Regions from separate parts of the Parabacteroides sp. AF27-14 genome, predicted to be linked through region 4. Evidence: riboswitches for the same ligand, from Rfam matches in the RefSeq annotation. Region 4 holds a riboswitch; each other region holds the start of a gene.

Region 1 (8,330 bases), on a different contig from region 4:
CCGAAAACAATAGCGCATGCTAAAATTTACAAGAAGCTCCACTTAAATGAGATGTTAAATGAAAAAGCCTTACTTTTTGTAGAGTCAACAGGCAAGTACAGTTTTTATACATTTCGTTTGTTCGTGTTCTCAGCTATTTTGTGTAACTTTGCGTATGCTTGAAGGCATATCAATTTGAAGCTGCCTATTCTTGCTTGCGTTACCTTGTCGTAATAATTGGCTCAAATAAAGAATAAGACTCTACAATGAGATGAATTGAACACATGAAAACTGAATATCAAAAATGTATGGATGAGGAGCCTTTCGACGGCTCATCGCCCGAAATAACGGAAATGACTGTCCGTAACAAAAGGCTACTACACCAACTCAGAGAAACGGATTATGCCGACAATGAGGCAAAGCAGCGCATCTATCGGCAGATGTTCGGAAGTATCGGCAAGGATGTTTACATCGACATAGACTTCCGATGCGAGTATGGGAAAAACATCTATTTCGGGAACAAGGTGATCGTGAACATGAACTGCACGTTCCTCGATAATAACAATATCATTATCGGTAACAACGTGATGATAGCCCCCGATGTGAAAATATATACCGCAACTCATTCCGTCCACCTTGCGGAAAGGATGCCGGAAAGGACATGTCCCGGAGCGTCCATCTGCGACACAATTGCCCGACCTGTCCTTATAGAAGATGGTGTATGGATAGGAGGCGGCTCTACAATCCTTCCGGGTGTGACTGTCGGCCAAAACTCTGTCATCGGAGCAGGCAGTGTTGTCGTGAAAGATATTCCTGCCAATTCCATAGCTGTCGGCAATCCTTTCCGTGTAATTAAAAATATCGAAGATAATGATTAAAAACCTCATTTTTGATTTTGGCAAGGTCCTTGTAAATCACGATTTGCAACCCTTGCTTGAACGACATTTCGGGGATGATGAAGTGTCGCTAATCGGTTTTCACAAGATTCTATCAGATCCGGAATTTATAAACATGTGCGACCGTGGAATAATCCCGTTTGAGAAAATGATTGACGGAGCGATAAAAAGGTATCCTGAATATAGTGATGCCTTCACGTTTTTCAAAGATAATTATCTTGAAGAGATAACAGGAGAGATTGAAGGTATGCGTGTACTTCTAAAAAAATTAAAGCAATCCGGATTCAAACTATATGGGTTGACGAACTGGAGCGACACAATCTACCGGGTCATGGAGAAATTCGACATATTCCGGTTGCTTGACGGTGTGGTAATATCGTGTGAGGAACATTTCATCAAGCCTGAAAAGGAAATTTATCTTCGCCTTTGTGACAAATATAGCCTTAAACCGTCGGAATGTTTGTTTACGGATGACAGAATGGTGAATGTGTTGGGTGCAAAGGCGATTGGAATGGAAGCTGTATTGTTCACAACACCCAAAGAATATATTTTTGAAATAGAGCGAATTTGCGGTATCAAAATTGAACAATGATGAATACCAGAAATTGCAACAGCCGGAGATGCGTTTAGAGAATAGCGAATATCGCACCATTGATTAACGACAAATAAAACAAAGAAGAATATGGGTATCGGAAAATGGATAGGCGGTGTCTTGGGGTTTATGGCATTCGGACCACTGGGCGCTTTAGCCGGTATTATATTAGGCTCTTTCTTTGAGGAAGAGGCAAACATGACGGGACAGCCCTTCGGTGGCAGAACCAATTACGATGATCAATATACACGAAGAGACCCATACGCCGGGGAGCGTAACAGTTTCCTTTTCTCCATGTTGGTAATGGCCTCCTATATCATCCGTGCCGATGGGAAAATCATGCACAGCGAGATGGAATATGTCCGTCAATTCCTCCGAAGGAACTTCGGCGAGATCGCCGTAGGCCAAGGTGAAGAGATATTGCTAAAGCTTTTCGACCAAGCCAAACGCATGGAGCAAGAGAATAGCATAGGATTCAAGAATACCATCCGGGAATGCGGAACCCAGATCGCATACAACCTAAGTTATGAGGAGCGGCTGCAACTGCTGGCGTTCCTCGCCGAGATCGCTAAGAGCGACGGTAATGTTTGCGCCACCGAGATCAACGCTTTAAAAGAGGTAGCCATAGCGATGGGAATGTCTGAAAAGGAAGTTGAATCCATGTTAAATCTTCAGGAAAACTCCCTAGATAACGCCTATAAAGTATTAGAGATAGAACCCACGGCTACGGACGATGAGGTGCGTGCCGCTTACCGCCGCATGGCTATCAAACATCATCCGGACAAAGTAGCCAACCTTGGTGAAGATATCCGCAAGGCCGCCAATGAGAAACTCCAAAAGATCAATGAGGCTAAGGAGCGTATCTATAAAGCGAGAGGCATGAAGTAAATAAGAAAATGGAAATATTTTCTCAATGTCTGTATTATTTAATTAAAAAGACCTACCTTTGCCCACGATTTTAGTAATCAAGCTATCACATAGTTTGGTGAGAGGGAATCCGGTGTGAATCCGGAGCTGTTCCTGCAGCTGTAATCCTCATTAAGTTGGTTAGAAGTTCAAAAGCCACTGTTCCTAAGTCGGAATGGGAAGGTTTCTAACCAGAGGAGAGCCAGAATACCTGCTAAAGTCTTACAATAACATCAAGCTTCCAGGATAGAAGTATGTGTCATACAAAAAACGATTCAATTTATTTTTTGAGACATAACCAGATAGAGGCTTGTTGTTTTATTTCGTGTACAAATAAAACACTATATGAGGCTTTTAGCATTCGCTATTCTGGTGGCATGCGTACAATCCGTATGCGCCCAAAGCATATTGAAAGATCCGAAGGAACTTTCCGTGCTATTGAACGAGGTCGTGGTCACCGGTACGGGTACCGAACACTATCTGAAAGACGCCCCTGTGCAAACAGAGGTAATCACTGGCAAAGCCCTTGACAGTTACCAAGGACGCAGTATGTAAGATATTCTGGAAGGGCTGAACGCTTCCATCACCTTTAATCCGAGCGACATGGGTAGTGGCATCCAGATGAACGGATTAGGCAACGATTACATCTTGATCCTTATCAATGGCAAACGGATCAACGGAGATACCGGCGGACAAAACGACTTGAGTATTATCAACCCCGCCAATATCGAGCGTATCGAGATCGTAAAAGGTGCCGCCTCTTCCCTGTATGGCTCGGACGCTATCGCCGGTGTTATCAATATTATCACGAAAAAGAACCGGGATAAAGTGAGCCTATCGAATACGACTCGTGTCGGATCGTATGGAGATATATTGGAAAGCGTACAAATCGGCATTGGGCATAAGAGAGTGAATTCCACCACCTCACTTAGTACGACCCATACGGACGGCTGGCGAAATACGACCCAAGAATGGGACCATCACGAGGTAATGAATGGAACCGTGACACGAACCGTAAACCGATCCACGAACTTTACGTTAAGGGAGAACTTAACCTACAAAGTGAACGACCGGCTGAGCCTTTCGGCCGATGGCTCTTTTTACCAGAAATGGAATTATCGTCCGCACGGCGCATTCAAGTATTATACCTATGATCAATTCTACCGGAACTTCGATGTGGCCGGAGGAGCTAAATACGCATTGGGAGGACTGAATTTTCTTTCGGTAGACCTAACTTATGGTAACTATAGTTATTTCTATAATTACCATCATAAAGATGTTACGAACTTCTTCGATCCGGAAACGGATTTACGTATCACTCGTTATCCCGGAGAACATATTCTGGAAACCTCTCAACAACGTTTCCTAGGACAAGCCAAAAGCGTATTCCACCTCGGGGAAAACAATATCCTAAGCGCCGGACTCGAATATCAATACGATCATTTGAAATCTCCCCGGCGTATCGAGAACGGGAAAGCCTCCGTATTTACGGCTTCCGCTTATGTACAAGACGAATGGAATCCGACGGATCGGTTGAATGTGACGGTAGGTGGGCGCTTCGTCGTGCACCAAGAGTTCGGGGCTACGTTTACCCCTAAAGTCTCCGCCATGTACAAACTAGGCGACTTCAATATCCGAGCCACATACTCAAATGGATTTAAGGCTCCTACCTTAAAGGAGTTGCACGATGATTATATCACGCAGATCGGCGGCGGCCCGTGGAAACATTATTATGGTAATAAGGATTTAAAACCGCAAAAGTCCAATTATTATTCGGCGAGCGTAGAATATCATGCGTCGAACCTGCAGATCACGGTAACAGGATTCTACAACCGTATCAAGAACATGATCGCCTTGACCGAGATCCCGACAAGCGCCGAAGACAGATTGGATGAGATCGAGGCCAGCATGCAACACAAGAACTTATCCAAAGCCCGCTCTTTCGGGGGAGATATATCGCTCACCTATCAAATCCTATCTTCCTTGGCTATTGGTGGAGGCTATAGCTATACGGATGCCAAAGCGCAATATACGGATGATCCGGCCGACTCGAATTATATGCTCTACACCCCGATCAACGGAACCTCATTCCATAATGCCAATTGGAAACTAGCATGGAACCATGCGTGGAAAAAGTATAAATTGGATGTCACCTTGTTCGGCCGATACCAATCCACCCGCTTTTATATCACGGACGGTGATGGAAAAAGTTATCAGCTATGGCGATTGAATACCCGTCATAACGTATTGAAAAAGAAAAAATGGAACCTAGATATCAATGTCGGTATCGATAATATCTTCGATTATGTGGATCGTACCCCGTTCGGACGCCATCGTGGAACTACGTCTCCCGGACGGACTTGGTACGCCTCCTTTATCGTGAAATTTCAGAATAAACATAAACTATAAACAATCTTAAAAGTTAAATGCGATGAACAAATTTAAGTACCTTTTGCTTGCGGCGAGTCTATTTGCCTCAAGCGCAGTTTTTACCTCCTGTGATGATGGAGACGACGACAATACCGCAAACCCGGCGGAAGAAGTCGTAAAGACAAGTAAGAAACATGACACGGCGATCTTGTTGTGTACATTCGGTAGCACATTCAAAGAGTCTATCAAGACTTACGACGCAACATTGGCCGATTTCCAGAACGCATTTCCCGATGCGGACATCTATTTGTCATTTACCTCCCGTACTTGCGTGAATCGTGTAGAGGCAGAGACCGGTATCGCACGTTACCAACCGGACCTTTGGTTACAAGCTCTAGGAAATGCCGGTTACAAGAAGGTAGCGGTACAGTCCTTACACATCATCCCGGGTGAGGAATACCTAAGCTTGATGAATACGGACGTGAAGAAGAAATTCATGATCGAGTCTTTCCCGAGTGTTCAAGTCGTAAAAAGCCCTTGTTTGGTATACGACGAGGATGATGTGGAAGCCGTAGCGAAAGTCCTATACAGCCACTACAGTGATAAATTGGCTGATAACAAGAACATCCTTTTATTAATGGGACATGGTAACCCGGATAAAAACTATAACGCAAATACGAAATACACGGAAACAGAAGAGGCTATGCAAGCCTTGGCCGCTAACAAGAATGTATTCGTAGGTACCGTTGATTACGGAGATATGTTGTTCTGGCCGGAAGAAGGCGAACCAAATGAGGAATGTGTCTACTCCAAACTTACCAAATACTGCGAGGATCATAACTTAAAACCGGAAGAGATCACGATCTCCTTAGCTCCGTTCATGTCTATCGCCGGAGACCATGCGCATAATGACCTTTGGGGTATCGAGGAGGGTGATGATTTCAGCGCTGCCGCTCCTAACGCCGACGCTTGCTGGAGACTAAAACTTTTGAAGATGGGCTTCAAGATCGACACGGAAGAAAGCCATAACGGAAGCTTGGAGAATTGTAAGATCATAGGATTAGGCGATTACGACGCTATTCGTCAGATCTGGGTGAATCACCTAAAAGCATTATATAATGACGCGGAAGCTTGGGAAACCGGAGAAGACTACCAGTAAATAATTGAGAATTGAGAATTGAAAATTAGGGAGTACTTACTGAACCAATTTTCAATTCTCAATTTTCAATTGTTCAGTGTGTATATAATTTCTTTCGATCAAAAATCGTCGCCCGTTTATATTTCATGGCGAAACGGATGTGATCGATAAATAAAGACCGGATCGCCGGATTCTCACCTAGAGGTTTTAAATAAATATCCACATCGAAACCCTGTTGACGTAGCCCTTTCTGCCAGAAATCCGTAACCGTATTTTCCGTACCTCGAATCAGTACGAACATAAAAGGAATCAACTGCACACGCTTATGACCGGCTTGGCGCATTTGCTCACCTACATCCTCGATCGTAGGGAAACCCTCACGGGTTCCGGTATAATAATCTTTCATTCCTTTGGTCTGGAACATATACCCCAATTTCGCGTAAGCCGAGTTACTGGCATGATAAGTTCCGTGCGCCACCAATAACTTAGCCCCATTTTTAGTCACTCCAGAAGGTGAGGAAACCGCTTTCATCACCGCCTCATAATCGGTATCATCATATAACAAGGGATTACCTACACGCAAATCCTTAAACAAACCTTTTCGCTGTTCCGCCTCTTTGCGGATCGCTTCCATTTCCACACCCTCTATAATGATAGTCGGTTGGATTATCACATGGGTAAACCCTTGATCACGCAACTCTACCAAGGCATCCGCCGGCAACTGAACCCAAACACCTTGCACCCTCAACCGACTCACTACGCTACGGGCGCTATAAGCCTGCCGGACTTCCACGTCTGGGAAAGCCTCCTTGACACGCTTGTTCATCACATCGAGTACTTGGGTACGAGCTTCCGGGTAAGCACTCCCGAAATGTACCATCAAGATCGCTAACTTATCTCCCTTTTCCATGCTCTCCCGGATATCGGAAGCGTAAAACTCCCGCCCGGGTTTCGCCCATAATGAACAGGCGAGCCCGAGCAGGAGTGAACAAACAAACATGGATCGTAAAAATCCCCTATACATTATTATATTAGTTAATAGTTGACATGTGACAGTTTACTGCTTGAAACGGACCAGAAGGCTGACGTAATAGGTACGGCCCGGGGTCAATGTAGCGTAATTGTAATTAAAGGGACGATCATCTACATAATCAAAAAGGTTCTCGATACCTACTCCCGGTTCCAACAAGAAATCGCCGGCTCTAAACGTATGGCTCGTATTGAGATTCCACAAGGAATATTTCGGTGCGTATCCATAAGAAGTAGAATAACGTTCCCCTTGGATACGTCCGTTAAAATTCACGTTCAGCTTATACTTATTCCAAGTATGAGACCACATAGCCGCTACCGTACCACTATGCTTAACGGTCTTATCCAAAGGCTCATCCTCATATACGTTTTTTCCATCCATGAAACTATAGCCACCATTCAAGGTAAAGCCCGCTCCCAGATAACTATTGAAGGCCACGTTAATACCTTTGATCTTCGCTTTATCGATATTCGCACGCATCTGTATCTCATCATAGTACGTACCATGGGCGGTGTTATAAGCATCCCGTTCCGCCGTATCCAACATCTTATAGTTAATCATGCTACGTACGTTATTCATAAAAGCGGACACGGACAAAGAGAAATACCGCATCGTATATTCTGCGCTCAACGTAAAATTGTCGCTCTTCTCCGGGTCCAGATCCGGATTACCGATCGTAAGGCGAGTCGCTCCGGACGCTTTCTTCTCCGATTCCGTATACAACTCTTTCAATTCAGGTGTACGGAAACCAGCCGCATACGATCCGCGGAAATTAAAACCGCCTACCTTATACAGCAAAGCCACGTTAGGAGTCGCATAACTCTTAAAATTCTCATGGTAAATATAGCGCAAACCCGCGTACGCTTGGAAATGCTCATTGATATTGATCTCGTCTTGAGCATAAAGCGCAGTCGTGTACATACTTTTACCCGCTATGTTATCCGTCTCGCTACTCAGTAACTCTTTAATGAACTCCGCACCAGCCGAAAGCTTATTATATTTGCCCAAACGAAAGATTCCCTTGACATTCAAGTTATGGTAATGAATCCGTTTCGTCATATCACTCTCTCCGCTTTTCTTTCCATCAAAGAAATCCTTATACGTACTATGATTGTCCGACAGATAATCAGCGTTCAAATAAGAGTTCTTATTAATCATGTATTGAGCGCCCGCCCCATAAGTGAACGTCTCTTTTCTCATATCATAGTTGGTCGTATTCACTTTATCCATTGGCATCGGACGATCGCTGGAACGTCCGAAGAAAGTACCACGCACATAAAAAGACAAACGATCCGTAGCGTCGTACGTGAAACGTTGGTTGATCACGTTCCGGTGAAATCCCTCGGAAGCTTGCTTATTGGTAGGAACCAACTCGCCTTTACTCTCCGTATAGGGATTTAATTGCCAACCATCGGCCCG
Region 2 (8,772 bases), on a different contig from region 4:
GGAGATCCAATACGATAATCCGAACGAGGTGGGGATGACCGGTCTATTGGGCATGCCTTCCGGCTATTATAGTATGCATGAGGCAGAGGTGTTGGTGTTGTTGGGAACCGATTTTCCATACGAGGCATTCATGCCAGAGAGCAACACGATCGTACAGGTGGATATCAATCCGAATCGTCTGGGGCGTCGTGCCAAGATACAAATGGGGCTTTGTGGCGATGTGAAGGATACTTTGGATGAGTTGATTCCGTTGATTCACCAGAAAGAAGATGATAGTTTCTTGCGGGAACAGTTGGCTAAATATGAGAAAGTTCGGGAAAATCTCCGTTCTGCCGCCGCTGTCCGGGGGAAAGAAGAGAAGATACAGCCAGAGTACGTGATCTCGGTCGTAGACGAGCTTAGCTCGGACGACGCCATATTTACCGTGGATACGGGTATGACTTGTGTATGGGGTGCCCGCTATTTGCAAGCTACGGGTATGCGGAAGATGTTGGGATCATTCAATCATGGCTCGATGGCGAACGCCATGCCGCAAGCGATAGGGGCGGCATTGGCTTACCCCGGTAGGCAAGTCGTTGCGTTGTGTGGTGATGGAGGTATCTCAATGTTGTTGGGCGACCTTGCTACGATCGTGCAATACCATTTGCCGATTAAATTAATCGTGTTTAATAACCGTTCCCTAGGAATGGTAAAACTTGAGATGGAGGTGGCTGGACTGCCGGATTGGCAGACCACGATGTTGAACCCGGATTTCGCCCGGGTAGCCCTTTCAATGGGAATGGCGGGCTACAACGTGATCAACCCCGACGATGTATTCCCCACCTTGCAGAAAGTGTTTAACGCTGACGGACCGGCCTTGGTTAACATCATGACCGATCCGAACGCATTAGCGATGCCTCCCAAGATTGAGTTCTCCCAAATGCTTGGTTTTGCCCAGACCATGTATAAGTTAATGATGGAGGGGCGAAGCAAGGAGGTCTTGGATACCATCGATACGAATCTAAAACATTGGAAAGAGGTGTTTTAAACTCTCAAAAGAGCTGGATAACCGCTTTAGATTTTGCGCTTTGAATGGCAGCGTCCAATATCCGCACTACCATTAGGTTATTCTCCAACGAGGAAAGGTCCGTGGGAGGTACGTCAATCTCTTTACGGACAGCGGCTTTCAAGAAATAAAAGGAATCATTATAAGGAGCGTTCAAGGAAGGTGCTATTTCTTGGCGCTCCTTTCCGTTGGTATAAATTCGCATTTCCTTAGGTGTATCTTGGTAGATATATCCTTTGTCGCCATAGATATGCATATCTTTTCTACCCATCGGCCAACACCATGATCCCATGATCTGGACGGTCGCGGAAGGATATTCCACGATAATAGTCGCGTCATCGTCTACCTTGGGATAAAGATTCGGTTTATTCTGCCGTAGTACGGCGTATACGCTAAGAGGCTTTTCATCTTTCATGAGACGGGTGGCTAAGTTGGCTCCGTAACATCCAAAATCGATAACCGCCCCGCCGCCATTCAGCACGGGGTCAGTTAACCAGTCCGTGAACTCTTTTCCGCAGTTGATCTCGAAGGGACCTTGATGCCCGTCGTATACGTTGATACGATCGATCTTCCCGATAGCACCGCTGTCGATAAGGCGGAATGCCTCATGGTTAGTATTATACCACGTAGTCTCGTAGTTGGTAAGCAACAAGAGATTTTTCTCACGGGCGAGCGATGCCATTCGGGTAGCATGTTCGTTATTGACGGCCAATGGCTTTTCTACCATAACATGTATGCCTCTCGGTGCGCAAGCCTCTACCACACGAAGATGGTCGTGGATCGGCTCGTATACGATGACCGCCTCCGGATGGGTCTTATCCAGCATCTCGCCAAGGTCCGCATAGAATAGGTTAGGATCCAGCTTATCCCGCAGACCGTTATGTTCCCGTAAGTAATCATCTTTCTCGGCGACTCCTACAATCTTGAAATCGCCTCTATCCAAACGGCTTATCACCTCCCATAGATGTCCGTGGGATACCCCTGCCACGGCCAGTCGCAAAGGCTCTCCATCTTGCCCTTTCGCCGTGAGAGTTAAGAACGTAAATGTACATAACATAAGTAAGTAACGTGTGATCTTGTGTATATTCATGATATTATCTATATATAGTTTTTACAAAGATATACGATTATTTCTTACCTTTGCAACCCATTACTTATTCAGATTAAGGAAAACAATATAATTTAGAAATATAAAGAAATGGCAAAAGAGCTGAAAGAACTTACACCGAGAAGTGTAAACTATTCGCAGTGGTACCAAGATTTGGTAATTAAGGCAGATTTGGCGGAGAATTCCGCCGTGCGTGGTTGTATGGTGATCAAGCCTTACGGATACGCTATTTGGGAGAAGATGCAACGTATCCTAGACGATATGTTCAAGGAAACCGGTCATGTGAACGCTTATTTCCCCTTGCTGATCCCGAAGTCTTTCTTAAGCAAAGAAGCTGAGCACGTAGAAGGGTTCGCTAAGGAGTGCGCCGTGGTTACTCACTATCGTTTGAAGACAAATCATGACGGTACGGGGGTTGTCGTAGATCCGGCAGCTAAACTGGAAGAGGAATTGATCATTCGCCCGACTTCGGAGACCATTATATGGAATACATACCGTAACTGGATTCAGTCTTACCGTGACCTGCCTATCTTGTGCAACCAATGGGCGAACGTGATGCGCTGGGAGATGCGTACTCGCTTGTTCCTTCGTACGGCTGAGTTCTTGTGGCAGGAAGGCCATACCGCTCACGCTACTCGTGAAGAAGCGGAGATAGAAGCTAAGAAGATGCAAGAGGTTTACGCGAACTTCGCTGAGAATTATATGGCAATGCCGGTAATAAAGGGCGTGAAGTCTGAGAGCGAGCGTTTCGCCGGTGCTTTGGATACCTATACGATCGAGGCGATGATGCAGGATGGAAAAGCTTTGCAGGCGGGAACTTCCCATTTCTTGGGGCAGAACTTCGGTAAGGCTTTCGACGTTACTTTCATCGACAAGAACGGTAAGAGCGACTATGCTTGGGCTACTTCTTGGGGTGTTTCCACACGTTTGATCGGAGCGTTGATTATGTCTCACTCTGATGATAACGGTTTGGTATTGCCTCCACATTTGGCTCCGATACAGGTTGTGATCGTACCGATCTACCGTAGCGCTGAGCAATTGACGCAGATCAGCGAGAAGGTCGCTGGTATCGTGGCTAAATTGAAAGCGTTAGGCATTTCCGTGAAATATGATGACGCTGATAACAAGAAGCCGGGCTGGAAGTTCGCTGAGTACGAGTTAAAAGGTGTTCCCGTGCGTTTGGCTATGGGTGGTCGTGATTTGGAGAATAATACGATCGAAGTAATGCGCCGTGATACTTTGGAGAAGGAGACGATCACTTGTGATGGCATTGAGGAATACGTGAAGAATCTGTTGGAGGAAATCCAAGCGAATATCTTCAAGAAAGCGTACGATCACCGTGAGGCTAACATCATAAACGTAGATACGTATGAGGAATTTAAGGAGAAGATCGAGGATGGCGTCTTCATCATGGCCCACTGGGATGGAACCCCGGAAACAGAAGAATTGATCAAGAACGAGACGAAAGCTACGATCCGCTGTATTCCTTTAGCTGGTGATAAGACTCCGGGTAAGTGTATGGTGACAGGTAAACCGTCGGCTTGCCGGGTACTGTTCGCCAGAGCTTATTGATCGCCCCCCGGTTTCGGGGCGAGAGTGGTTATAAAAAAGGTACGCCTTACTGAATGTGTGAGGCGTACCTTTTTTATTTAAATTGTTTTACTGTCTATTAACTCAATCCCTCAATCATGCCATCCACGATATCGATCTTTCGGGCTTGCGGCTCTTTAGGGAGCCCCGGCATACGCATGATCTCGCCCATGACGACAACGATCATCTCGGCTCCGTTATTGATGATTACATCTCGTACTTTTAGTTCGAAGTCCTTGGCAACCCCATAAGCTTTCGGATCGGAAGAGAATGAATATTGAGTCTTGGCGATGCAGATCGGATAATGGGAAATACCCAAGCTTTCGATCTGACGCAATTTTTTATCGGCCAAAGTCGTATAAACAATCGAAGAGGCTCCGTATATCTTCTGGGCCACTTTTTGTACCTTCGTACGGATCGGATCATTCAGATCATATGTATATTGTAAAGGAGCGGAAGGATGATTTTCGATCGTATCAACCACTAAGCGGGCAAGCTCCGTACCCCCTTCACCTCCTTCGGAGAAAACGTTATTCATGGCGAATCCAACCCCTTTTTCCTTGCAATGCTCAGCCACTAAAGCGATCTCCTCGTCCGTATCGGTAGCGAAACGGTTGAAAGTCACGATTACTTGCTGTCCGAAGCTCTTCATATTCTCAATGTGTTTATCTAAGTTAGCGAATCCGTTCTTTAATCCTTCGATATTCGGTTCCTTGATTTCTTTTTCAGGAACGCCACCATGAAGTTTTAAGCTCTGGGCAGTCGCTACGATGACTGTCAGTTTCGGTGAAAGCCCCGCTTTTCTACATTTGATATTAAAGAATTTCTCCGCACCCAGATCAGCGCCGAAACCAGCCTCCGTAATCACATAATCTCCATAAGTAAGAGCCATTTGGGTGGCCAATATGGAATTACATCCATGGGCGATATTAGCGAAAGGACCTCCATGTACAAATGCGGGAGTATTCTCCGTTGTTTGTACTAGGTTCGGCAGTAATGCGTCTTTTAGCAATACGGTAATAGCTCCGGCTATGCCAAGATCATTTACCGTGAAAGGCTTATCTTCGTTTGTATAACCCAATAAAATATTTCCGACACGTCGTTTCAAATCCTCTATATCCGTAGCCAAGCAAAGGATCGCCATGATCTCTGAAGCGGGAGTGATGTCAAATCCGGTCTCGGTAGGGACACCGTTCGCCGAGCCGCCTAGACCCGATACGATGTTACGTAAGCTACGGTCGTTTACGTCAAGAACCCGTTTCCATTTGATCTCCTTCAATCCCTCGCAGGTGTTGCGAGTCTGATAAATATAGTTATCCAATAAAGCGGTAATCATATTGTGGGCGGAAGTAACCGCATGAAAATCCCCTGTAAAATGCAAGTTGATGTTTTCCATGGGAAGCACTTGGGCATATCCACCTCCGGCAGCACCACCTTTCATGCCGAAACACGGGCCAAGAGACGGCTCACGTAAAGCGACCACCGCTTTCTTCCCTATTTTATTCAGCCCTAAAGCCAGACCGATCGAAACCGTAGTCTTTCCGATTCCCGCTTTAGTGGGAGTGATAGCGGTCACTAAAATTAAATTATGCTGGTCCATTTGCTTTTTATCGATCAAATGGATAGGAACCTTGGCAATATACCTGCCATAATTTTGTACTTCCTCACGAGGGATACCTAACGTTGTCGCAACTTCCTTAATTTTACGCAAGTCTGTTTCTCTTGCTATCTCAATGTCCGATTTCATGTGCTTTATGTAAGTTTATATAGTTTGAACAAAGTAAATCTAATTTATTATAATAACAAAATGATACGGAACAAGGTTTTCCCCCTTTATGGAATAAGAAGATTGTGTTATTTTGATATTTTTGTGCGAAAATGGCGATGATCTCGCTTTTTGTGATAGCTGTTAGGCTTGAAATTGAACTTTTTGTAAAGTGAACTTTGCAAAAATCATACGTTTTGCTTGTTGCACTCTTAAAGAATTATAAAATAGTCTTTAAAATTATCCGTCTATGATAATTTGATTAATTTTGTGGTGTCACAACGATAAAAAGAAAGCTAAAATGGTTTGAGTGTGATAAATTGAAATAGATGAGAGATTAATAACATTAGCAATATAATATGTAAATTTAAGGTTATGTCAACAGTAAGATTTAGTCAGGTTACATTTGCTACTAAATCGTGGGTAGCAGAAGCATGGGAAAAGATGGTAGTGGAATTGTTTAGCGGTCGTGTCGTAGCGGAAGTCAAACAATTGGATGAAGTATGTGAATCAAAGTGGGAAGTAGAATTGAAGAAGCTTCAAAACGAGGTTCATTCTTTATGTCATCATGCGATCCATCAATTGCTCCCGATAGCCGGCTCTTATCAACAGGCATTACTGGATGACGTTGCCCAAGCCTATACGGTATACGCTCCGGAAGAAGCAGAGTCTATCTTCAACCGGGGAAACCAAGCGATCGAGGATATCAAAGGGCATGTATCGGGTATTCGCTACAACGCTTGTAAAATGCGTGAGGCGAACCGTAAAGTAAGCGAGTTGGAAGATATGCACGCAAAAGCGATCATGTACCATAATTCAGTGAAACCTTATATGGATACACTTCGTTTCCATATCGATCAGCTTAAGCATATATTGCATGTAGCGTAATAAGATGGGCTGTCCGGGTTTGGTTACTCTCCGGGCAGCCTTCTTCTTTTAGCGAGGTTGGATAATCAGTAGGGAGAAATAGGGGAAATCCTTGGAATGTATAGTGGCGATATCAGTAGTATAATATTCTTTTCCTGTTCCTACATTCTCGAAATAATGAAAAACCGCCTTATCCGCATACTGCCGGATACAAGTATGAATAGCCTCTTGGCAACCCGGTAATTTCATGATGACGATGATCATTCCATTTTCTATTTTTGCCGAAAGTTCATCGAACGACGCAGTCCCGGGGATTACATTAATTTGCTCCTCTTGTTTTACGATATGTATCCCGGCCAAGGCACCTGCCGCTATAAATGCCGGAATTCCTGCGATTCGATCGACCGGGATTCCTGCTTCCTCGAATTTATCGTATACATATTGTATAGATGAATAAAAACCAGCGTCTCCCTCGGCGACGATCACGATTTGTTTTCCTTTCAAATATTCAGCTTGGGCATCCAGAAACAATTCGTTATAAGCGTTTAACGCATCTGTCCGTTCCTTACTCATTGGCAAAATAAACGGATGGATCAAGGATTCGTCTACCTCAATAGCTTTCAATATATCCGTCGCCCGAGATATGATTCCATGCTTGCCTTGTGTAGCAGGACAATAGATAATATCAGCCTTTTGTAATGTTTTAAGCCCTTTCAGCGTAATTAATTCCGGATCACCGGGACCTAATGAGACGAAGTGAATAGGATGATTCATGTGTATCTGTTTTTATTTGAAACGCAAAAGTCCTTAAAATTGCGGATGTATACAAATATTCTTACTACTTTTGTCGCTGTAACAGGCTCCGCTTATCTCTTTTTCCGGGAGGCGGATTAAAAGGGAACCGGGTGAGAATCCCGGACAGACCACGCTGCTGTGAACTTCTAAACATTCGGACAATACCTTGGCCACTGGTTTCGTAATCGGGAAGGCGTCTAGAATGGAAGTAAGTCAGAAGACCTGCCGGTTCATAAATAAATGTTGCTGTCCCGTGGAGCAGGACGAGAGTAACTGTCAATGATCAACTGTCAATTAAACAAGGATTATGAATAAGTTTATAGCGGGTGGATGCTTGCTTTTATCGGTATTGACTTTATCATGTACTTCAGGTATCCGTGAAAAAGGAGAAATAGGGAAGACGGCTTCCGTAGAGCAATCCGCATTCTCGCAAGAGCAGGTTAAGCCTTTATACGCCCAAGGATTCAAGCTTACCTATGCGGATCAATATGTCTTGGCTGATATTCAAGATCCTCAAAACGAGGAAAGCACCACGTTTCATTATGCGTTCGTAAAAAGAGGTTCGAAACCCACGGGGATTCCCGTTGATTATACGATGATAGAGCTTCCTATCCGAAGCGTTATCTGTATGACTTCCCTGCAATTATCGAATTTTATTAAATTGGGTGCCTTGGATAAGGTCGTTGGGATTACCAGTACACGGCATTTGTTCAATAAAGAGATGAACGAACGCCTGAAAGAAGGTAAAACCGCAAAGATCGGTATAGAGGGAAATTTCGATAACGAGGTTATCATGAGTATGAATCCTGATTTGATCCTTGTATCGCCATTCAAGCGGGGAGGCTATGAGACGCTGAAAGACGTGGGTATCCCCTTGATTCCCCATTTGGGTTATAAGGAGACTACGCCATTGGGACAAGCTGAATGGATCAAGTTCATAGGCTTGTTGTTAGGGGTAGAGAAAGAGGGCAATGAGCGTTTTGCCGCCATTGAGAAGAGGTATAATGAATTAAAGGAACTTACGGCGGATGGCAAGGTTAAAAAATGTCCGATCGTTTTTAGTGGCGAGTTACGGGGTGGAAACTGGTATGCCGTAGGAGGAAAGAGTTTCTTGGCACAGCTTTTCAAGGATGCCGGCGCTGATTATTTCTTGAAAGACGATGAGCGATCCGGTGGTGTTACATTAGACTTCGAGACGGTCTATAACCAAGCGGACGATGCTGATTTCTGGCGTATCGTGAATAGTTTCCCGGGAACGTTTAGCTATGAGGCATTGAAAGAGCAAGATCCTCGTTATGCGGATTTCCGTGCGTTCCGGGAGAAAGGGATTATCTATTGTAATATGAAGAACACGCCGTTTTATGAGAGTATGCCGACAGAACCGGAGATCGTCCTAGCGGATTTGCTTCATATCTTTCATCCGGATTTATTACCGGATCATGAGCCGGTCTATTATTCTCGACTTAAATAAGGAACGCTGATGAGACATTCAAATACCCTATGGATGCTGGCGATTGTCACGGCTATTTTTGTTCTAATCTTTTTGAATTTGGTGTTGGGGTCAGTCTCTATTCCTCTTCAATCGGTTTGGCATATTATCTG
Region 3 (4,933 bases), on a different contig from region 4:
CGGCGAATCACTTCGGCGGAAGGCTAGGGAGTTTACACTTTTCTAAACATTACTAACAACAAAATATTTATTCTATGTATAAAAGAATAATATCATTAACTGTGCGGTCAACACACGCAAAAACATGGTCAATGGATAAACCGTCGCATATCCAACCGCCGGCGCATCATTTCCTGCCGCCATATTGGAATAGGCTAACGCAGGAGGATCGGTCGTACTTCCCGCAATCAATCCCATCAACGTAAAATAATTCAGTTTATAAAAATACCTTCCCACACAACCGATAATCAGTAGAGGCAATAACGTTATTATAAAACCATAACCGATCCAAGCTACACCACCCTTATTGACTATCGTATCGACAAAACCTTCACCCGCACTCAATCCCACGCAGGCGAGAAACAACGTGATTCCTAATTCCCTCAATAGTAAATTAGAACTTTGCGTGGTATAAGTAACCAATTTATAACGATAACCGAACCGGCTTATCAATATCGCAACGATCAACGGACCTCCCGCTAATCCTAATTTCACCGGTTGAGGAATACCCGGAAAACTAATAGGAAGACTTCCCACGATAATACCCAAAACTATACCAACAAAAATAGTCACCAAATTAGGTTCATTCAAGCGTTTCATTGAATTACCCAGCGTCTCGGCAACTTTCTCCACCGCCAATTCACTACCGACCACTGTCACCCGGTCGCCTATTTGCAAGACCAGATTAGGAGTAGCTACCAACTCCAGCCCCGCACGATTGATCCGAGTCACGTTAATTCCATGTAAACGGCGTAACTGCAAAGCCCCTAATTGCTTACCGTTGATTTCAGACCGGGTAACCAAAATACGCCGGCTGATAAACTGGCTTTCCGCCGGAATCCATTGCTTACGATCCATCTGTATTTCTTGACCGATAAAAGTCTTTATCGCCTCCACGTCATGCTCTGCGGTAATAACAAAAATCTTATCATCCCCATTCAATACCGTGTTCCCCGCCACGATCTCTATCCGATTCGTATCGTTACGTAAAATACGGGAAATAACAAATTCACGGTGTTCCAACAATTTAGATAGCTCACTTACGCTACGACCAAAAATCGCCGGATTCTTCACCACCAAAGAGATAGGTACAGCCTCTCCTCCCGATTCCGTATCCGTCTCTTCTTCCAATTGTTCCGTCTCCTTCGCAAAAGAGATACGGAAAACATAACGGATAAAAATCATCGACAAGATAATGCCGATCACACCTAACGGATAGGCAACCGCATATCCTAAAGCGATCGTTTCATCCGAGATCCCCGTCATATCTGAATAAGCCTGTTGAGCAGCGCCCAATCCCGGTGTATTCGTCACTGCTCCGGATAAGATACCTACCATTGTCGGTATAGGAATGCCTGTAATATAATGTATAATCAAGGCAGTAATCACCCCTAGAAAAACAATACCGCAAGCAAGCATATTCAACGTGATCCCTCCCTTTCGAAACGAAGAGAAAAATCCGGGGCCTACTTGCATACCTACCGAGTAAACAAATAAGATCAAACCAAACTCTCTAAAAAAATGAACGACCGACGGATTCGCCGTAAAACCGAAATGCCCGAGAAAGATCCCGACAAACAGTACCATGGTAATCCCTAAAGAGATACCGAATAGCTTCAGTTTACCAAGCTGGATCCCCAGAGCGATCACAACGGATAACAAAAGGATAGAATGCCCTACCCCTTCTCCCCATAACAATTCATTAATCCATTCCATATCTATTCATGTATATATTAATTTAAGATAAAAAAGTACCTCTGGCGAATCACTTCGGCAGAGATACACATATTGAACATTTAGTATCCCAGTTTAATCTGGCATCCATTCTAACAACATTTACTAATATATTTTCTATTTCTTATGCTGATAATTTAGACAAACTTTCCTCTTCCGGCAAAAGGGTTACCGGCCATTCAAATGTCGCACGACAGTGCGAACAGATCCTTTTCATACGTCTTTGTTCCTTTTAAGATATTGCTTATCTTTTCGTACTGCTTTCCTAATCCCTCGAGCAAAAACAGCCTTTAATGAATGGCAGGTCTTCTGACTGACTCCCATCTTGAGGCCTTCCCGGTCGCTAGAACCAGTGGCGATAGTGTTGTTTCAAGATGTTCTTCGGAGCTTCACAGCAGCGGGACTGTCCGGGATTTACACCCGATTCCCTTTTAATCCACATACCCGAATGGTATATGCGGAACCGATTCGGGAACAAAGATAGCATGTTTTCCGTATATATCATATCTTTTCGCTTTTTTGTTTACTTTTATTATCCAAATAAAAAAATCCCGGGACAAAACAATTGAACCGGGATCTTTTAACCTCTAAGCTATCCTCCCGACAGGAAGAGGCTTTGATTTTCCTTAAATAATAATTACTACAAGGGAATATTTCCATGTTTTTTAGGAGGATTACTCTGGCTCTTATTTTTCGCCATTTCCAACGCCTGAATCAATTTAAAACGTGTGTCTCTAGGTTGTATGACTTCATCTATAAATCCTTGCTCGGCTGCCCGGTAAGGATTTGAGAATTTCTCGGTGTATTCACGAATTGCTTGTTTCTTCTCCTCATCGTTGGCTTTCCGGTATAATATATTCACGGCACCTTCAGCCCCCATCACCGCAATCTCAGCCATCGGATATGCCAAGTTTATATCGGCACCGGTAGGCTTACTTGCCATTACGATATAGGCTCCCCCGTAAGCCTTCCGGGTAATCAACGTGATTTTGGGAACCGTGGCCTCCGCATAAGCGTAGACAATTTTTGCCCCGTGGCGTATAATTCCCGCATGTTCTTGCGTACAGCCCGGCAAGAAGCCCGGCACATCCTCGAACGTGATCAATGGAATATTGAAGCAATCGCAGAAGCGAATGAAACGTGCGGCCTTATCAGAAGCATCGATATCCAAGACTCCCGCTAAAAAGGCAGGTTGGTTCCCTACGATACCTATGGTACGGCCTCCCAAACGAGCGAATCCCACTACAATATTGCGAGCGAAATGAGGCATAACCTCGAAAAAGTAATGATTATCCACTATCGGCTCTATAATATCCTTGATGTCATAAGGGACATTAGGATCTTCCGGAATCACATGCTGCAACGACTCTTCTACCCGACGCACATCGTCAGCACAAGCTATAACTGGAGCGTCTTCCATATTATTAGAAGGCAGGAAACTCAGAAGTTCCCGGATACTCATCAAAGTCTCCTCTTCCGTATCACACACAAAATGTGCGACCCCGCTTTTTCCGCTATGTACCTGCGCCCCGCCCAGCTCTTCCTTATCGATCACCTCGTGAGTCACCGCCTTTACGACATCCGGCCCCGTGATAAACATATGACTTTGCTCTTTGACCATAAAAATAAAATCGGTCAAAGCCGGGGAATAACAAGCGCCCCCCGCACAAGGCCCCAAAATAGCCGATAATTGGGGAACGACTCCCGAGGCCATCGTATTTTGGTAAAAGATAGAAGCATAACCAGCCAAGCTATTCACCCCTTCTTGAATCCGGGCACCCCCCGAGTCATTCAAGGCGATGATCGGCGCTCCGTTCTTTAAGGCTAATTGTTGCACTTTCACGATCTTAGCGGCATTCGTGGCACTCAAGGTCCCACCGTATGCGGTAAAATCATAAGCGTAAACAAATACCAAACGACCATCGATCTTTCCATAACCACTTACCATTCCATCACCGGGAATCTTATTCTTATCCATCCCGAAGTTTGTACACCGATGCACCACGAATTTATCCAGCTCATTGAAAGTCCCTTTATCCAACAGCATCTCGATTCGTTCACGGGCGGTCATACGCCCGCAAGCATGTTGTTTCTCAATGCGATTCAATCCTCCTCCCAACGAGGCCTCTTTATTCAAAGCCTCAAAATCTTTATATAATTGCTCGTTATTCATATGAATCATCTTTTAATAGGTCTAAAGTCATAAGCACTTGATTGTTATCAACGGAATCTCCCTCGGATACCAATATATCTTTTACCACGCATGCTGAGCTTACCTTATAGTTACTCTGCATCTTCATCGCCTCAAGTACGACCACGGTATCCCCCGTTTCCAAGCGATCTCCTTTCCGCACAGGTATTTTCACGACTTTACCCGGCATCGGGGCGACAATCTTGTCATCTTGCTTCTCTTCCGCACTTTTACGCATACGCAAATATTTCTTTTGGGTATCTACGATATCCACATGATAGGAACGGTAGAACATATTCACGTCATAACTCCGATGATCTTCTCCGGAGATGATCTCCGCGTTAAATGAGTTCCCATCGTGCAAGACAGAACAACTGCCGTTCTCCGTCATCACGATATCCACATCATACGGCTTCCCGTCGATAGAAAGCCGGACTTTATTCCCTTCTTTACTGACCAATGTCACATCGGCCACACGATTTCCGATATGTATTTCCATAACCAATACCCGTTAAATCCGTAAGACACCTTTTTGTAAACCAAACTCCCGCCAACGGCTGATAGGACGTGTATCCACCAATTGGGTAGAAGTATTTTCCTCTAAATTCATCAAATAATCCATATAAGCGGCGATCATGGCGATATTCTCGATTTCCTCGTTATTACCGTTAGACCGTTGTAGCATCCGGGCATTCTTAGCGATAAATAATGTATTATATTCCCCTTTCACGAAATCAGGATTATGCATGATACGTTTCAAATAACTGAGGTTCGTCTTTAAGCCCGTGATTTTATATTCATATAGAACCCGGCGCATACGCTCGATCGCATACGCACGTGTCGTTGCCCATACGATTAATTTACCGATCATAGGGTCATAATAGACCGGAATCTCATACCCTTCATATACATAGCTATCGATACGTACCCCGATACCATTCGGTTCCGTTAATTGCCGGATAATACCCG
Region 4 (8,772 bases):
GCTACCATACGATCAATAAAGCGGATATCCTCGGGATGTAAGGATAGACTGCTATATCGTTTTTTTAGAAGCTCCTGTTTATCTCTTGGCAATTCACGGATCATCCGGTCGTAAATATTATCTTGATGTAAAGCGATTACCGCCAATCTCCATCCGGTTGCCCCGAAATATTTGGAGAAAGAGTAGACACATAACGTATTCTTTGGTAATTCGGCCATCATCGAGCGAAAATGCGGAATAAATGTCGCATACACATCATCCGTAATAATCATGAGGTTGGGATTGTCGTTCCGTACGATCTCAACGATCCTATTCATCAATGCTTTTGTCAATCCGTATGAAGGCGGGTTGCTCGGGTTTGTTATGAAAGCAGCTTTCACGCTAGGATCTTTCAGGACATCTAAATCTTTTTCTTGATATTGCCACGTGTGATAGCCGTCTTTTGTCATCTTCAAGGCTTTTATCTCTATGACATTAAAAAGATAACGAGCCTGTTCCGGAATCTCTATATAAGGAGTGAATACCGGAGCGAAGAGAACGATCTTATCTCCCTTATTCAACAAGAAATTCTGCTGCAAGGTATCGAAGATATAACACATGGCGGCAGTTCCGCCCTCGGTAGCGAAAAGGTCGAATATTCCCTCAGGGGGCTGGTTATCACATAATTCTTGGTCTAAATAATCCCGCACGAGCATTTCTGTATATTTCAAGATACGATCGGGAACCGGATATTGATCACCAATGACGCCTTCCGCCCATTCATATACAAGCTCATTCTCATCTACACCTTTTTCCGTGACCAGATATTCATAGGTACCCTTCAATAAAGTAGCGCCGGGAGATTGCGCATGTTTCTTTAGAAACTGTACGAAGCGAGACGCGATCCTTTTGCGGTTGGGAACCCCTGCGGCTCCGGCCATCTCATCTGCCAATTCGGTTTCCTGCAGGCATTCCTCCAAGGCGAACTGCCCTAATAGGAAGAATGCCTCCCGTGGAACCGTACTGATCCAGTTTGGATTTCCCCTTCCTGCGTTCAGCATGATGTGCGTACTTTTACGAGCGCTCTCATCCGCTAACTCTATCAAGATGTTCTTTAGCTCGAAAGGGCTAATCTCCGACATCTTTTTCTCATATTCTCTCGTGACATGTATTTTCTTCTTGTCCATACATTATATATATTACATGATTAGCACAATAACGACACCCCAGATGATTAATAAAGTATTACCCACCGCATAGGTAACGGTATAGCCTAAGGCTGGAGTCTCACTTCCTACGGCATCTTCCACCGCTCCTAATGCGGCAGTTGTCGTACGTGAACCCGCCGTACAACCTAAAGTAATAGCCGGGTGGAACTTAAAAACGTAACGTCCCATCAGAATACCGATGATAAGCGGGATAGATGTCGCTAAAGCACCGATAATAAATAAACTTATACCGACTTCCTTCAATCCGGTCACGAAACTGGGACCCGCCGTGATACCGACTACGGCGATAAACATATTCAACCCCAAATTATTTAATATCCAAACGGAAGGCTCCGGAATACGCCCGAAGGTCGGATGCTTAGAACGAAGCCATCCAAAGACGAGCCCGGCTATCAAAGCACCTCCACTCGTACTTAGGCTAATCGGGACACCCCCGAAATGAATCGCGAGCGAACCTAAAATTCCCCCTAAGAAAATACCGATACCCACGAAAATCAAATCGGTCTGATTGGTTGGGCGATCGGGATATCCCAAAGCCGTCGCCGCTTTATTTACCTCTGATTTCATGCCTACCAATTCCAGCATATCACCAGAATCTATCACCGTAGCGGCCAAGACCGGGATATTGATACCCGCACGCCTTACGGACTTGATGCTAACACCATGCATAAACGATTGATTGCGTAAATAGCAGATCTTTTTCCCCACGTATTCCTTATGGATCACTAGTACGGGTAACGTCTCTGCCGGAAAATCGAGCAATTCAATGTCATTGACCTCGTCGCCAATCCAGTTCTCCTCTCCGATCACGAATTCTCGGCGACCGCTTAGAACAACCTCATTTCCGGTATGTAAAACCAAATCCGGTTTAACATCGGTTACTACATTATTAATACGGACACACTCCACGAACAAATGCCGTCCCAATTGGTCTAAATATACCTCCAACTGCTTTACGCTTTTGCCATCCTTGAACCATTCATTACTAATCTTATAGGCCCGGAAAGTTACCGGACGGGCAGCAGGCATAAAGCCCGGTTGCTCGCTCTCGTCGTTATTTCCCATTTTAGCCTCTAGCTCTTTACACGCTTTTTTCACGTAGTCGAGTCCTCCTAAAAGACGTGGCCCGATATCACTCACTAACCATGCGGATCCTGCCGTACCGAAAATATAAGTTACCGCATAGGCCACGGGCATTACATTTACCATAGCGCTTTTATCCGTATCGCTAATATTCATCTGTCCGATCGTATCTTCGGCAACTCCTAATACTGCCGACATCGTCTGGGAGCCCGCCAATAATCCTGCGGCCTCGCCTGCGTTATATCCCATAAGTTTCGCTAACAAAAAAGGAGCGATCAAACAAAACACACACATGACGGCGGCGAAAAGCATTTGAGGAAGACCTTCCTTTTTCAATCCCCGGAAGAACTGTGGCCCAACACTATATCCTACAGCGAAGAGGAACATCAAGAAAAAGACGGACTTTAACGGTCCGCTTATATCGATTTTTAATTGCCCGATCAATACACCGACCAATAATACGCTGGTAACCGTTCCCAGCGTGAACTTCTTTATCTTAAACTTGCCAATCCAGAAACCGAGAGCTAAGGTTATGAAAATAGCTAGCTCCGGATAATGTTGAAGTAAATTAGTTATCCATTCCATATCTATTTATTTGATGTTAAACAAAAAAGATGCTATTGAAACAGGGATTCTTTGAAAGATGTTGTTACTTTTCGGGATTATTTATATAAATTTGCGACCGCTTAGGTGATAGAGTTTGTCTACCGACAATTCTATAAAAGGGAATCCGGTTAGAATCCGGAACAGTGCCCGCTACTGTGAAGCTCTTGAAAAGGAAAGCGTTCTGCTATGCCACTGTCTTAAGAAAGATGGGAAGGTTGCTTTTCGAGCCAGTCAGGAAACCTGCCAAGCGAAGTAATGATTAATTCCTCCCGGGGTTAGGAGTAATTAAGAGGATAGAAATATCACCTATATCTAAAAGATGTTGGAGACGGAATAATACGTTGTCTCCGTGGGATTGATATGTAATCTAATTATTAATATATTCATATGATGAGGAAACACTTACTATCTTTCTTCCTGCTGGTCATCAGCCTAGTTTGTCGTGCGCACGATGGCGAGAATTTTGTAGCATCCGATTTATTCGCCTCTTTACAACCGGGCGATAAGGCCGCTTTATTGATGGTACATTTTGGAACAACCCATGATGATACCCGTGCCTTGACAATCGACGCGATCAATCAAAAAGCGAAAGAAGCTTTCAAAGATGTTGAGTTGCGTGAGGCATGGACTTCTCGCATTGTAATGCGCCGCTTAAAAGCTCGTGGCATAGAGAAACTAAACCCGATCGAAGCCTTGGAAAAGTTAAAGGCTGATGGTTATACGCACATCTTGATCCAATCCACGAATATAATCGAAGGTATCGAGATGGAATCCTTACGTAAAGACGTTGCCGCCATGAAGTCTTCTTTCAAGGAAATCCGAATCGGCAATCCCCTATTGTATACGCCGGAAGATTATGAGGCAGTAATCGCTGCTATCATAAAAAATGGGGCGAAGGAAGGCGCTACATTATTAGTAGGTCATGGCACTTATACTCCAGCAACGGCCCAATATGCCATGTTGGATTATATGTTGAAGGAGAAGGGGTTCAAGAATTATTCCGTAGGAACTATTGAAGGTTATCCTTCTTTTGATACGATGGAAGCTCAAGTAAAAGCCAATGGTACGAAGAAAGTCGTGTTAATGCCATTTATGTTTGTCGCTGGAGACCATGCGAAAAACGATATCGCCGGTGATTGGAAAGAGGAACTGGAAAAGAAAGGCTACGAGGTAAGCGTATTTATGGAAGGTCTGGGACAGAATCCGGATATTCAGAAGATTTTCATCGAACATGCCCGTTTCATGGCTAAACATAAGATGATCGATATCGTTGATAAGAAGAAAGCTTATGCGGTAGAGAAGGACTAAAAAAGTTCTCCAAATCTATGTTTTATTCCTTTCGGAAGAAAAAGTAATTCCTTCCGAAAGAAACTAAATTTTCATTCGAAGGAAAATGGAATTTCTTTCGAAAGGGATTTCACATGCATACAATAAACAGTTATAATGCTAAATATATGAAAAGAGTTTTGACAATCTTACCGTTGACAGCCTTATGTATCAGTACGATGCAGGCACAACACAAGAATGAGTACACGAATTTCGCCGATACGACATTCAATATTCAAGAAGTCGTAGCGACCGCCGCACGCAAGCCACGTCCACAAATCACGAAGTTGGACGTACCTATGAAATATCTTCCTATTTCAATTAATAGCATTACGGCGAGTAGTTTGGAGTTGCGAGGTATCCGTAATATCCAAGATGCGGTACGCTTTATGCCGGGCGTACGATTCCAGACATCTTATGGCGCATTTCAACAATTGTCGATCCGTGGTTTCGATCATTCTATCATGATGATAGACGGTATCCGCGATGAACGTTCGGCAATAAACAACTCTTATCCCGTACCCGATCTATCCTGTATCGAGTCTATTGAATTATTAAAGGGACCGGCTTCTGTACTTTACGGACATTCAGCCGTAGGTGGAACCTTGAATATCGTTCGTAAATCCCCGTCAGAGAAACAGAGCGTTAATGCTCGATTGGCCTACGGTAGTTACGAGAATAAAGAGGCGACACTTGGCATGGGCGGTAAATTGGTCGGTCCGGTCAATTATTACGCCAATGTCAACTTTTCCGATCAAGAGGGCTGGCGTGATAATGGCAACCGTCGCTTTTCCGGTTATCTGGCATTGCAAGCTAAAATGACGGAACGTGACATATTAGATGTTCGCGGAGGTTTTAACCGCGACTTCTATGGGACGGAGATCGGTCTTCCCGATTTAATGGCAAATGATGTATATAATGTGCAAACAGGACAGTTATATCTCCATAAAAATGAGATGCTACCGGGACTTGACCGTGAGGCTCGCTACAATAACGAGTCCGACTTTATGAAGAATCACGCATGGAACGTATCGACGCAATACACACATACTTTTTGGAACGGCGCGAAACTAACAGATCGCCTTTCTTACAATAACGACGATATCAACTATTTTGGGACGGAAGCCCTCGACTATCTCGAAAGTGATGATCCGATCTATGATCATTATTATATGAAAAACGGCCAGAAAAAATATATCTGTTTGGACAGTGTATATCTTTCTTTCCCGCTTCGCTTCTCCCATATAGCCAAGACGGTAGCCAATACGCTCGAGCTAAGCGGTAAATTCAGGACGGGTGAGATAAAGCATACGTATATGGGAGGTTACTCTTTCGTCGCCTTGAATCGTACCAGCTATTCGGGCTATAATTTAGGAGATGATGTTCAGGGTCCCGGCCTTTATTCGCATGTATCCGTTTATGATCCGCATAGCATGGGATATATGACCAGTAAATTCTCGAAAGCAACGGTTACGCATCATTATTCCAACAGCCTTTATCTTCAAGATATGGTTGAGTTCAACGAGCAATGGAAGGTATTAGCCGCTCTACGTTACGACTTTTTCCGTTATATGTCCGCCAGCGCTACAACTCCTACCGGACGACGTGAGTATGAGGAGCATTCAAGCTTCAATATGATAAAGAATAAGGCGTTGACTTATCGTTTCGGAGCGGTCTATCTGCCCCATCCGAATACATCCATTTATGCGTCTTTCGCCTCTTTCTTCAAGCCGATCCGTACGTTCTATCAAGATAACGTCATTTATGTAGGAGGTGATGGAAATCGTTTCGAGCCTGCTCGCAATGAGGAAGTATTTAAGCCGGAGAAAGGATACCAAGCCGAGGTGGGTCTTAAATATCAATTGAACAATATATTAAGCGCCAATGCCAGCTTGTTCTATATCCGGAAGATGAACAGTACGGCTACGTTGACCAACAACTATCAAGAGGAAGTAAACGGCGAGACTACCACGATGAGTGTAATCGGACAGGTGGGTGTACAAGATTCCAAAGGTTTTGATTTTGATGTCACTCTTTCTCCGGTAAGCACCTTAGCGCTGACGATCGGTTATGGATTGAACGACTCCAAGATCCGGGAGATGAAAGAAATAAAGGATCCGGAATTGATCGAGGCTATCTATGGCAATAACCCGGATGAGACAAAGCAACAATTGAATAGCCAAGAAGGAAACTGGCAGAGCAACGTACCGAACCAGACTTTCTACGCATACGGCAGTTATACCATCCCTCGGGGTGTCTTGAAGAATCTGGAATTTCACTTGAGTAGCAGTTATACCGGTAAAGTATACCGTAATACATCTAACAACTCTTGGTTCGATCCGTATTGGGTAACCGATTTCGGTATGTCTTATTTGTTGAACAACAATATTCACCTTACATTCAACTTGAATAACTTGTTTGACAACAATTATTATAACCAAGCGCTCGGACAACAGATAGTGCCAAGCATGCCTCGTAATTTCCAAGTGGCTATCTTCTATACATTATAATATATAGAACATACGCTCATGAATCTATTGACAAAGATCATGCAATTTATACACAGGATACTGGGCACGGCGCTCAGTATCCTGTTCCTCGTTTGGTTCCTATCGGGATTGGTAATGATCTACCATACGTTCCCGCGAGCGGATCGGGCCGATAAACGGGCGAAGATGGATATTCTCTCTCTGGAGAATCTTCCTTCGTTAGACCAGATAGAGAAACGTTTACCGCAGAACGAGCGGATAAGCCATGTTACCTTAAACAGCTATTTGGGACAAACTGTTTTTCATATCCGGACGGAGAAAGGGAGCTATGATATTCCTGCCGACTCGACGGAAAGATTACCCGTAATCGACTGGAATCGTATCCAACGTGTGGCATCACTATGGAATACCTCTTCCATAGCGAAGGTAGATTCCTTGTACACCTTGGACCAATGGATTCCATTCGGTCGTTTAAAAGAGGAATTTCCGATCTATAAATTCCATTTCGCCGATCCGGAACGACATGAATTATACATATCCTCTAAATCCGGGGAGGTTTTGCAATATACGGATAAAAACAGTCGTTTCTGGGCTTGGCTCGGGGCGATCCCTCATTGGGTCTATTTCACTTCCTTGCGGCAAGACGCTGAATTATGGATAAAGGTAGTTGTCTGGTTATCCGGAATCGGGTGCGTTATGTGTATCGCCGGGATCTATTTAGGAATACGGGATTTCCGGTTAGCGAGGAGACGTCATTTGATTTCCCCTTATAAGAAGTTCTGGTATAAATGGCATCATATTCTTGGGGTGTTATTCGGTTTATTCGTCCTCACCTTCTGCTTTAGTGGTATGATGTCTTTAGCTCGTGTACAGGATTGGGGGTTGAAAGCCAAGCTCTATATAAACCCGGTTCAAGAACTGCGGAAGATGGCTCCTTCCCCACTCGATTATCCGTTGGATTACAGGGCGGTCATACAAGCCTATCCCGGCCAGATCCGTCAATTGGAATGGAGTAGTTTTGGTGATATACCCTTTTACATCGTACAAACAGACACGAAGGATATTGTCGTGAACGCAAATAAGAGTGACGGGATATCTTTATTGAACCTGCGACCGGAAGAAATCCGTTCCGTATTGTCTCAGATACATGGTATCGGGACCACGGCTGATATCAAACTGTTGGATGCTTATGATACGTATTATATCTCACGAAAAAGGAATTTAGAACTCCCGGTCTGGAAAGTATCTATTCAAGACGTGGATAATAGTTGTTATTACATTAATCCCCGTAATGGACAATACCGTTATGTAAATACGCCGTCTCGTTGGAACCATTGGATGTATCCGGCATTGCATAGCTTGAATCTGAAATTCTTGGTAGATCATCCGGTCTTATGGAATATCGTGATGTGGGGAACCATGTTGGGAGGCACGTTCGTTTCCTTATCCGGTGTATGGCTTGCGATAAAATATATCAGGCGAAAAGCGAGAAGAAAGAAGTAAAGCCTGTATATTTGTATTATATTTATTGAGAACATTGTATTATAAAATAGATTTGAATGAATAAAGGCAAGATTATAGTCGCCGGAATCGGCCCCGGTAGCGAGGCCGATATAACGCCTGCGGTTTTGGCCGCTATCCAAAGCTCGGATGTCATCATAGGATATAAATATTATTTCCGTTTTATCACCCACTTGCTTCGTGAGGGAACGGAATGTATAGATACAGGTATGAAACGTGAGCAAGCTCGTGCCGAGCAAGCTTTCGCTTATGCGAACGAGGGAAAGACGGTTTGCGTGATCAGTTCCGGTGACGCCGGTATTTATGGCATGACTCCTCTGATTTATGAGATGAAGAAAGAATCCGGAAGCGAGATCGAGATCGAGTCGTATCCGGGCATCAGCGCTTTCCAGAAAGCTGCGTCCTTGCTTGGCGCTCCTATCGGACATGATTTCTGTGTGATTTCCCTCTCAGACTTGATGACTCCTTGGGAACTGATCGAGAAACGGATTCGTGCGGCGGCCATGGCCGATTTTGTTACGGCGATCTATAATCCAAAA

Evidence for each region. Region 4 has a riboswitch for cobalamin ahead of DWY79_RS11615 (sirohydrochlorin cobaltochelatase). Riboswitches for the same ligand answer to the same signal wherever they lie in the genome.
Region 1: it holds a riboswitch for cobalamin, as region 4 does, so the genes downstream of both, DWY79_RS13955 (TonB-dependent receptor plug domain-containing protein) here and DWY79_RS11615 (sirohydrochlorin cobaltochelatase) in region 4, are expected to answer to the same signal.
Region 2: it holds a riboswitch for cobalamin, as region 4 does, so the genes downstream of both, DWY79_RS15860 (ABC transporter substrate-binding protein) here and DWY79_RS11615 (sirohydrochlorin cobaltochelatase) in region 4, are expected to answer to the same signal.
Region 3: it holds a riboswitch for cobalamin, as region 4 does, so the genes downstream of both, DWY79_RS13990 (putative transporter) here and DWY79_RS11615 (sirohydrochlorin cobaltochelatase) in region 4, are expected to answer to the same signal.

Annotation. Positions count from the first base shown of each region.
Region 1 is NZ_QTLZ01000013.1:40,970-49,299, reverse strand. It holds gene DWY79_RS13970 (sugar O-acetyltransferase) at 264-857, shown strand; gene DWY79_RS13965 (HAD family phosphatase) at 850-1,467, shown strand; gene DWY79_RS13960 (TerB family tellurite resistance protein) at 1,558-2,355, shown strand; cobalamin riboswitch at 2,410-2,607, shown strand; partial or broken gene DWY79_RS13955 (TonB-dependent receptor plug domain-containing protein) at 2,719-4,782, shown strand; gene DWY79_RS13950 (sirohydrochlorin cobaltochelatase) at 4,805-5,902, shown strand; gene DWY79_RS13945 (sirohydrochlorin cobaltochelatase) at 5,976-6,905, opposite strand; gene DWY79_RS13940 (TonB-dependent receptor) at 6,939-8,330, opposite strand, start outside.
Region 2 is NZ_QTLZ01000017.1:9,585-18,356, reverse strand. It holds gene DWY79_RS15890 (thiamine pyrophosphate-dependent enzyme) at 1-1,027, shown strand, start outside; gene DWY79_RS15885 (Gfo/Idh/MocA family protein) at 1,032-2,135, opposite strand; gene proS (proline--tRNA ligase) at 2,244-3,725, shown strand; gene DWY79_RS15875 (formate--tetrahydrofolate ligase) at 3,823-5,490, opposite strand; gene DWY79_RS15870 (hypothetical protein) at 5,884-6,396, shown strand; gene DWY79_RS15865 (precorrin-2 C(20)-methyltransferase) at 6,445-7,149, opposite strand; cobalamin riboswitch at 7,216-7,415, shown strand; gene DWY79_RS15860 (ABC transporter substrate-binding protein) at 7,478-8,641, shown strand; gene DWY79_RS15855 (iron ABC transporter permease) at 8,651-8,772, shown strand, end outside.
Region 3 is NZ_QTLZ01000013.1:50,922-55,854, reverse strand. It holds gene DWY79_RS13990 (putative transporter) at 73-1,755, opposite strand; cobalamin riboswitch at 2,055-2,256, opposite strand; gene DWY79_RS13985 (acyl-CoA carboxylase subunit beta) at 2,414-3,946, opposite strand; gene DWY79_RS13980 (biotin/lipoyl-containing protein) at 3,939-4,463, opposite strand; gene accC (acetyl-CoA carboxylase biotin carboxylase subunit) at 4,476-4,933, opposite strand, start outside.
Region 4 is NZ_QTLZ01000009.1:141,258-150,029, reverse strand. It holds gene DWY79_RS11625 (bifunctional aspartate transaminase/aspartate 4-decarboxylase) at 1-1,166, opposite strand, end outside; gene aspT (aspartate-alanine antiporter) at 1,179-2,876, opposite strand; cobalamin riboswitch at 2,963-3,160, shown strand; gene DWY79_RS11615 (sirohydrochlorin cobaltochelatase) at 3,288-4,205, shown strand; gene DWY79_RS11610 (TonB-dependent siderophore receptor) at 4,352-6,733, shown strand; gene DWY79_RS11605 (PepSY domain-containing protein) at 6,752-8,215, shown strand; gene cobJ (precorrin-3B C(17)-methyltransferase) at 8,272-8,772, shown strand, end outside.